DNA from 2 places in the Solibacillus sp. FSL W7-1464 genome. Region 2 is predicted to be linked to the other one. Evidence: riboswitches for the same ligand, from Rfam matches in the RefSeq annotation. Region 2 holds a riboswitch; the other holds the start of a gene.
The links. Region 2 has a riboswitch for FMN ahead of ribE (riboflavin synthase). Riboswitches for the same ligand answer to the same signal wherever they lie in the genome.
Positions count from the first base shown of each region.

Region 1 (3,429 bases), 790 kb from region 2:
ACCTCATGGAAAAACTCACTGCACGAAGTAATGAGCCCGATACTCGTTTTCAAACAGGCAAGTACAATAATAATTGCCAATAAAATCGCGCCGTAAGAACCGAAGTAATGATCTGCAACTGCAGCAAAAATTTGCCCGCCATTATCAAATGTACCTATAGCCGTTACACTCGAGGCCCCCATATAAGCAATCAGACCATAAATTAGCATCATTAATGCCATTGCAAAAATACCCGATTTCCAAGTCGCTTTTGCAATTTCTTTTTTATCTGTAATACCTGTCCGTTTAATGGCATGGATGACTACAATACCGAATGCAAGCGAAGCAAGCGCATCCATCGTATTATAACCTTCTTTGAAACCTGTCATAAATGCCTCGTTAATATAGGCTCCGGCAGGCTCAACGAATTTCCCCATAGGAGAAAACAGACTAATGCCGATTAATACAAATAAAAAGATTAAAAAGGCAGGTGTTAAGTACTTTCCGATAATGTCCATTATTTTCGCCGGATTTAACGAAAAGTAAAAAACGATCGCGAAAAAAACAAAACTGAATACCGCCAGCCACAATGCTGCCTGAGAAGGATCGATAAACGGTTCAAATCCCACGACAAACGGTACTGTTGCTGTACGCGGAATCGCAAAAAACGGTCCGATCGTCAAATACAACGCCAATGCAAAAAACAATCCAAACATCGGATGTACTTTACTCGCCAGATCACGCAGTCCATTGCTTCCCGACAATCCGATCGCCAGAATTCCTAAAAACGGTAAACCAATTGCTGTAACTAAAAAGCCAATTAGCGCGAACCAATAATTTGTCCCTGCCAATTGCCCCATTTGAATCGGAAATATTAAATTCCCTGCTCCAAAAAACATCCCAAACAGCATCGTCCCGATTACTGCATAGGTTGAAAATGGTATTTTCTTGTCCATCATATTCTCTCCCAAGATGTCATTTCATGGTGTTTTAATGAAACGTCCTAATTTTCTTAACAATGTACAATATCATATCAGTACTATAACAGAATGACAATAGTCAAAGTAAATATAAAAGGAGCAACGTCATAAAGTTAACACTTTAATGACATCACTCCATCATTTATTATAAAATTTAAGCTGAATATTGTCTGCGCTGGTTTTCAATCCATACACGCATCGAGCGGTATAGTATCGTCACGACAACAATCATCATAATTCCTTTAACAATATTAAACGGTAAAATACCCAATACGATCGTTTCGTACATATTATATTCGAAGCCTAGTAAGTACGTATACAACGGCAGGAACGCCACGTAGTTTAATGCCGCCATTCCCAGTGACATTACAACTGTAGAAATAACTAAGCCTGTCATTAACCCTTTTGCAGAAGGGAATTTTTTATAAATATAGTAAGCTGGTAAAATGAATAACACACCTGTAGCGAAGTTCGCCATATGACCTACCGGAATTCCTTCAGGAGCCCCTGTGTAAATCCAGTCAAGCACATTTTTAACAAGTTCAACTAAAATACCCGCAACAGGTCCCATTGTAATTGCCGCAATCAATGCTGGCACATCACTGAAATCAATTTGTAAAAACACTGGGAACCATGGTAGTGGGAAGTTTAACAACATTAGTACAAATGAAACCCCACTCAGCATTGCGATTGTTACGAATGACCGTAACTTCAAACTTCTTTTTTGCATATAAATCTCTCCTCTTTGCTGATTCCATCTCGCAAGAAGAAAGGACGTATCAAATCATTTCATGAAAAAACCCCTATGCTAAAAATAGAGCATAAGGGAGAAATAGGCACACTTAAATAAAGGGTCTATCTGTGCATTTGCAGCCATTCCTGTTTTTTGTATACGAAAAATATTCCGTTAACAAATAAGGAATTAGAAATAAGTACTGCAAAGCACGGCATTTTCAAAAATGACGACCGTACCTTCACCTTCTCCCATCCAGACTATACTGTCGGCTTTGGAATTGCACCAAATCCTGCACACAAAAAGTGGCTCGCGGGCTCGAAAAGTTCGACATAACTTCCTCCAAGTAAATGGTCAGAGGTTATAACTTTTATTACCGCCGGTCGGGAGTTACACCCTGCCCCGAAGATGAATCAATATGAAATTATGTAGCAATTACCTTGCTATAATTATTATTATATCTAAAAAAAAGGAATTGTAAAGCCCATTGCTTACAATTCCTAGTAAAATTATTTGAATTATTGAAATTCATAGTGAATTCGGTTTGCCGCAATCGGCTTCTCTAATCGTTTTGTGAAGTCAAAACCGCCCCATTGTTCCTGTACGATATTCTTAAATTTAACCTGTTTATCAAAACTTGCCGCTGTCATGATTAATCCTTCAATCATGCGCATTGCTTGAGCAGGTTCATAATTTTCCAAGTTTAAAGGCTCTTCAAATGTAATCGTAACGATTGACTCAGTGTCTTGCACTTTCAAATAGACGCCCGGCAATATAACCGTTCTGTATATATCATTCGCTTCCACCGTCATATTTTTTATTGCTTCTTCCACATTTGTAAAGCTCATCCGGAAATTCGGACTTAAATAGACCGCCCCATTCCGCATCTGATACATAAAATAATTATATTGAGCGTTCTCATCATTTAATAAAAACGGCTCATTTACATCGCCTACATGATCAAAGTAAATCGGTTTTCCGGACGTATTTTCAATTTTCACTTCCGTATATGCGTCGCTGAAAGTATCGACAAGGGAACCGAGATAATTTGATAAGGACGCTGTTCCGGCATCATATTGGTGATCTTCCGGTAGCGTATGAACAAGCCTGTTCTCTTCTTCTCGCAATTCACCCTTGTACGGATGATATTCGTTGAACCCGAGTGACTGCTCATCAAGCAATGGACCGAATGTTTTATAAAGTTCCAGTTTCGACGGATTTTCTTTACCCGTTTTTTCGGCAACAACTTCATTTGGAATCAATATGCTCACAGGTACACTTTCTGCATCATCCCCTGCAAGGCCAATTTCAAATAATGTGTTGTCCGCGAGCTCATTTTCATAGACCAATGTTTGCTCCGGTTGTGCTTCCGTCGAGAAACTGTTGATCATGGCGCGCTCGGTTTGTGTGGACGCATCTTCCTTCGCACTCATCGTCATATTCTCTTCCGAATCCGGAGTAGCAAGATCGAATGCTTCATTCTGCATAGTAACCGAATCATTGTTACCTATAAACTGTGCACTGATTAAAACAATTATAAATATGGACGCGATCGAAACGAATAATGGTGCCCAGCGAATACCTTTTTGATTGTTTTGCTGTATGTGAGGCGGATCTTCATTAAATACCCCTTCATCCTTTAAACGATTAAATACTTCATCTTTTGAACGATGATCGGTTACTTTCGGTGCTTTTTTCAGAAAAAGTTCAATCTCTTTTTCATCCCATTGCTCCTTT
Region 1 covers NZ_JBBORC010000001.1:1,278,882-1,282,310, reverse strand. Annotated here, with positions in the region: gene brnQ (branched-chain amino acid transport system II carrier protein) at 1-935, opposite strand, end outside; gene MKZ25_RS06090 (ECF transporter S component) at 1,114-1,689, opposite strand; FMN riboswitch at 1,932-2,106, opposite strand; gene MKZ25_RS06085 (hypothetical protein) at 2,211-3,429, opposite strand, start outside.
Region 1: it holds a riboswitch for FMN, as region 2 does, so the genes downstream of both, MKZ25_RS06090 (ECF transporter S component) here and ribE (riboflavin synthase) in region 2, are expected to answer to the same signal.

Region 2 (3,429 bases):
TCCACCTATTATGTCACGCGATATATCGTATAACGTAATAGTAATATACAGGAAATAATTTGTAAACTTGTTATTGAAAGCAATGAAAAAAACCACCCCAAAATTTTGGAGTGGCGTACACTATTCTATATTAAAACATTTTATTCAAGTTGGCCATTTCAATTGCGGACATTGCGCTGTCATAGCCTTTATTGCCTGCTTTTGTACCAGCACGTTCGATCGCCTGTTCGATATTTTCAGTTGTGACAATGCCGAAAATTACCGGAACTCCTGTATCCAGGCCTGCTTTTGCAATTCCTTTCGCTGCCTCGTTGCATACATAATCATAATGTGTTGTTGATCCGCGAATGACCGTACCTAATCCGATTACTGCATCATAATTATTTGTTTCAGCCATTTTCTTCGCCACAAACGGTACTTCAAAGGCACCAGGTACCCATGCTGTATCAATGTTTGCTTCTTCAACACCGTGACGTTTCAAGCCATCGAGTGCACCACTTAATAATTTATCATTAATAAATTCATTGAATCGCCCTACGACAATTCCGATTTTCAAATCTGTTCCGACTAATTGTGCTTCAAATATTTTTCCCATTTTAATTGCTCCTTTTTATACCAATACGGTAGTTAATTTTATATATTGAACTAAGTCTTCGATAGTAATAAATTTCAGTTTATGTTTTTGTGCCAGCTTTTCGAGCTGCGGCATGCGTGCCATTGAACCATCTTCGTTCATAATTTCACAGATGACCGCGACTTCATTTGAATCGCAAAGCTTTGCCAGATCGACGCCTGCTTCCGTATGCCCGCGACGCTCCAACACGCCTCCCTGTTTTGCAATGAGCGGGAACACATGGCCAGGACGATGAAAATGCTCCGGTTTTGTTGCAGGATCCAGTAATGCTAACATCGTTTTAGAACGCTCAAATGCACTAATACCTGTCGTTGTTTGGATATGATCGATACTAATCGTAAAAGCCGTTTGATATGTATCGGTATTGCTTTGCACCATTGGATGAAGAGAAAGTCTTTCTGCAATTGCAGATGAAATTGGTGTACAAATTAACCCTCTTCCATGAAGTGCCATGAAATTAATATTTTCCGGTGTAGCGAATTCTCCTAAAACTAGAAAATCCCCTTCATTTTCACGGTTCTCGTCATCTGACACAATAATAATCTCGCCGTTTTTCAATGCCTGAATTGCTTCTTCAATCGTATTCATTTTGTACCACTCCTTTAAAATCCTGTACGTTGCAATAAGTCCATTGTTATCGTACTTCCCGTTTGATTTTGTAAATGTTTTTTTACATATTTACCGATTAGATCTGTTTCAATGTTCACAACATCTCCCGGCTTTTTATAGCCTAATACAGTCTGCTCATACGTATGAGGGATTAAGGAAATGGTAATGAATGTGTCGGTCACATCAAAAATTGTTAAACTCGTGCCGTCCACTGTAATTGAGCCTTTCTTAATACATTCTGCAATCAAATGCTTTTCCATTGCCAGGTCAATATAAACGGCATTGGCAACAGGTCTTTTACGTTGTATTGTCGCAATCCCATCAACATGGCCCGAAACAATATGCCCGCCAAAACGACCATTCGCCGACATCGCCCGTTCCAGATTGACAGGCATTCCTGCTGCTAATTGCTGGAGGCTTGTTGCTTTGACCGTTTCTGGCATGACGTCCGCCAAAAATACGGATGGCGAGAATTGTTTCACTGTCAGACAGACACCGTTAACGGCAATGCTGTCCCCGAGTTGAACATCCTCTAAAATTTTGCTTGCGCGAATGGCTAGTTCCATCGCTTGTGTGGACTGGCTGATCGTTTCAACCGTTCCCAGTTCTTCAATGATTCCTGTAAACATCCTGCTCACCTCTTTTTAAAATTAAAAAAAGAACCCCGATTGAATTCGGAGTTCGATGAGAGGAAAATTGAGCATCATCAAATAAGCTTTTTGAACATAATTTTCAAAAAACTGCTGACATTGCTTCCTTCTCCCATCCAGACTGTAACTGTCGGCTTTGGACTCGCACCAAATCCTGCACACATAAAGTGGCTCACGGGCTTAGAGATCTACTCATCACCGTCGATTGGGAATTTCACCCGACCCCGAAGGAAATTATTCTTTTCATGGAAATAAAAAAATCCCGTCACAAGGCGCGACAGGAAAAGTGTATAGCAAAAAATCACATTTAAAATCAAATTTTTTAAAATGTGTTGCTATTCCTTCTCCCATCCAGACTATAACTGTCGGCTTTGGATTTGCACCAAAATCCTGCACACATAAAGTGGCTCACGGGCTTAGAGTTCAACTCATCACCGTCGATTGGGAATTTCACCCGACCCCGAAGGAAATTATTTTATTTGAAAGTTATTGTAACATACATAATTTAAAAAGCTAATAGTATTTTAGCACCTACTTACTTTTTGTTCCCTCAATCCTTTTACCTTACCCCTCTATTAAATTAAAATTTTGAAACTTTCTTCAAGGCAATACGTAGAAGAATATACATAATATTACAGTAATAGAAAAGGAGTTATTGCAAGCTGATTTTAAGTGTCTTTCATTTGCTTAGTTGCTTTTTTTCAAGTAATTCATCTATAAAACATAGTGTCGGATAATCTTCAGTATTATAAAAAATAAATACCTTTTTTAATGGTAATGGAGGCTTTTATGGCAAATAATTCACAGTCGAATAAATATTTTATCTTTCTGGAACTATTGTTCTATGTAGTTTTACCTTATGCGATATGGAAGTTTGGACGAGAGCCTCTTGGTGACTATGCCGCAATGCTGCTGTCCACTGTTCCCGGGATCATTTATACGGTTTACCGCTTTGCGAAAGATCGTCAGTTTAATGTGACGGGATTGTTTATTTTAGGTTCGATGCTTATTGGTACTACGGTTGATCTGCTGTCGGGTTCAGCCGAGCAGATGATTTGGAATAACGTATATTTAGGTCTTTTTTATACGTTTCTATTTGTCATTTTATTCATTGTGAAGCAGCCTATTTCTCTGTATATTGCAGTCGATTTTGCTTATCTGCAAGGCTATTCACGAAAGGACAGTAAGGCGTTATTCTTCCAAAAAGGGATTTTCCGGTGGTTTCAGCTGATCCAGATTGTGTTCATTATCCGAGGACTAGTTATGGCAGGAATTACGGTCTATCTTTTACGGAAGTTTGGAATTGACAGTTATGGTGACATGCTGATTTATAAACGAGTAGCGGTTTGGGTATTTTCCGGTATTTTAACGGGGATGTTCTTTTACATTAGTGTTGTTGTACAAAAATATACGAAACGATTACAGGAAAAGAATGAGCAAAATATAAAAGAACCGGAAGTTGTTACGGAATAATTATTTTATAATTTTTTGAACCTTTCTCTCCTCCTGTTTGTATAGTCATTGAAAGCATTAAAA
Region 2 covers NZ_JBBORC010000001.1:2,065,377-2,068,805, forward strand. Annotated here, with positions in the region: gene ribH (6,7-dimethyl-8-ribityllumazine synthase) at 131-595, opposite strand; partial or broken gene ribB (3,4-dihydroxy-2-butanone-4-phosphate synthase) at 614-1,222, opposite strand; gene ribE (riboflavin synthase) at 1,237-1,872, opposite strand; FMN riboswitch at 1,994-2,129, opposite strand; FMN riboswitch at 2,229-2,365, opposite strand; gene MKZ25_RS10075 (VC0807 family protein) at 2,683-3,366, shown strand.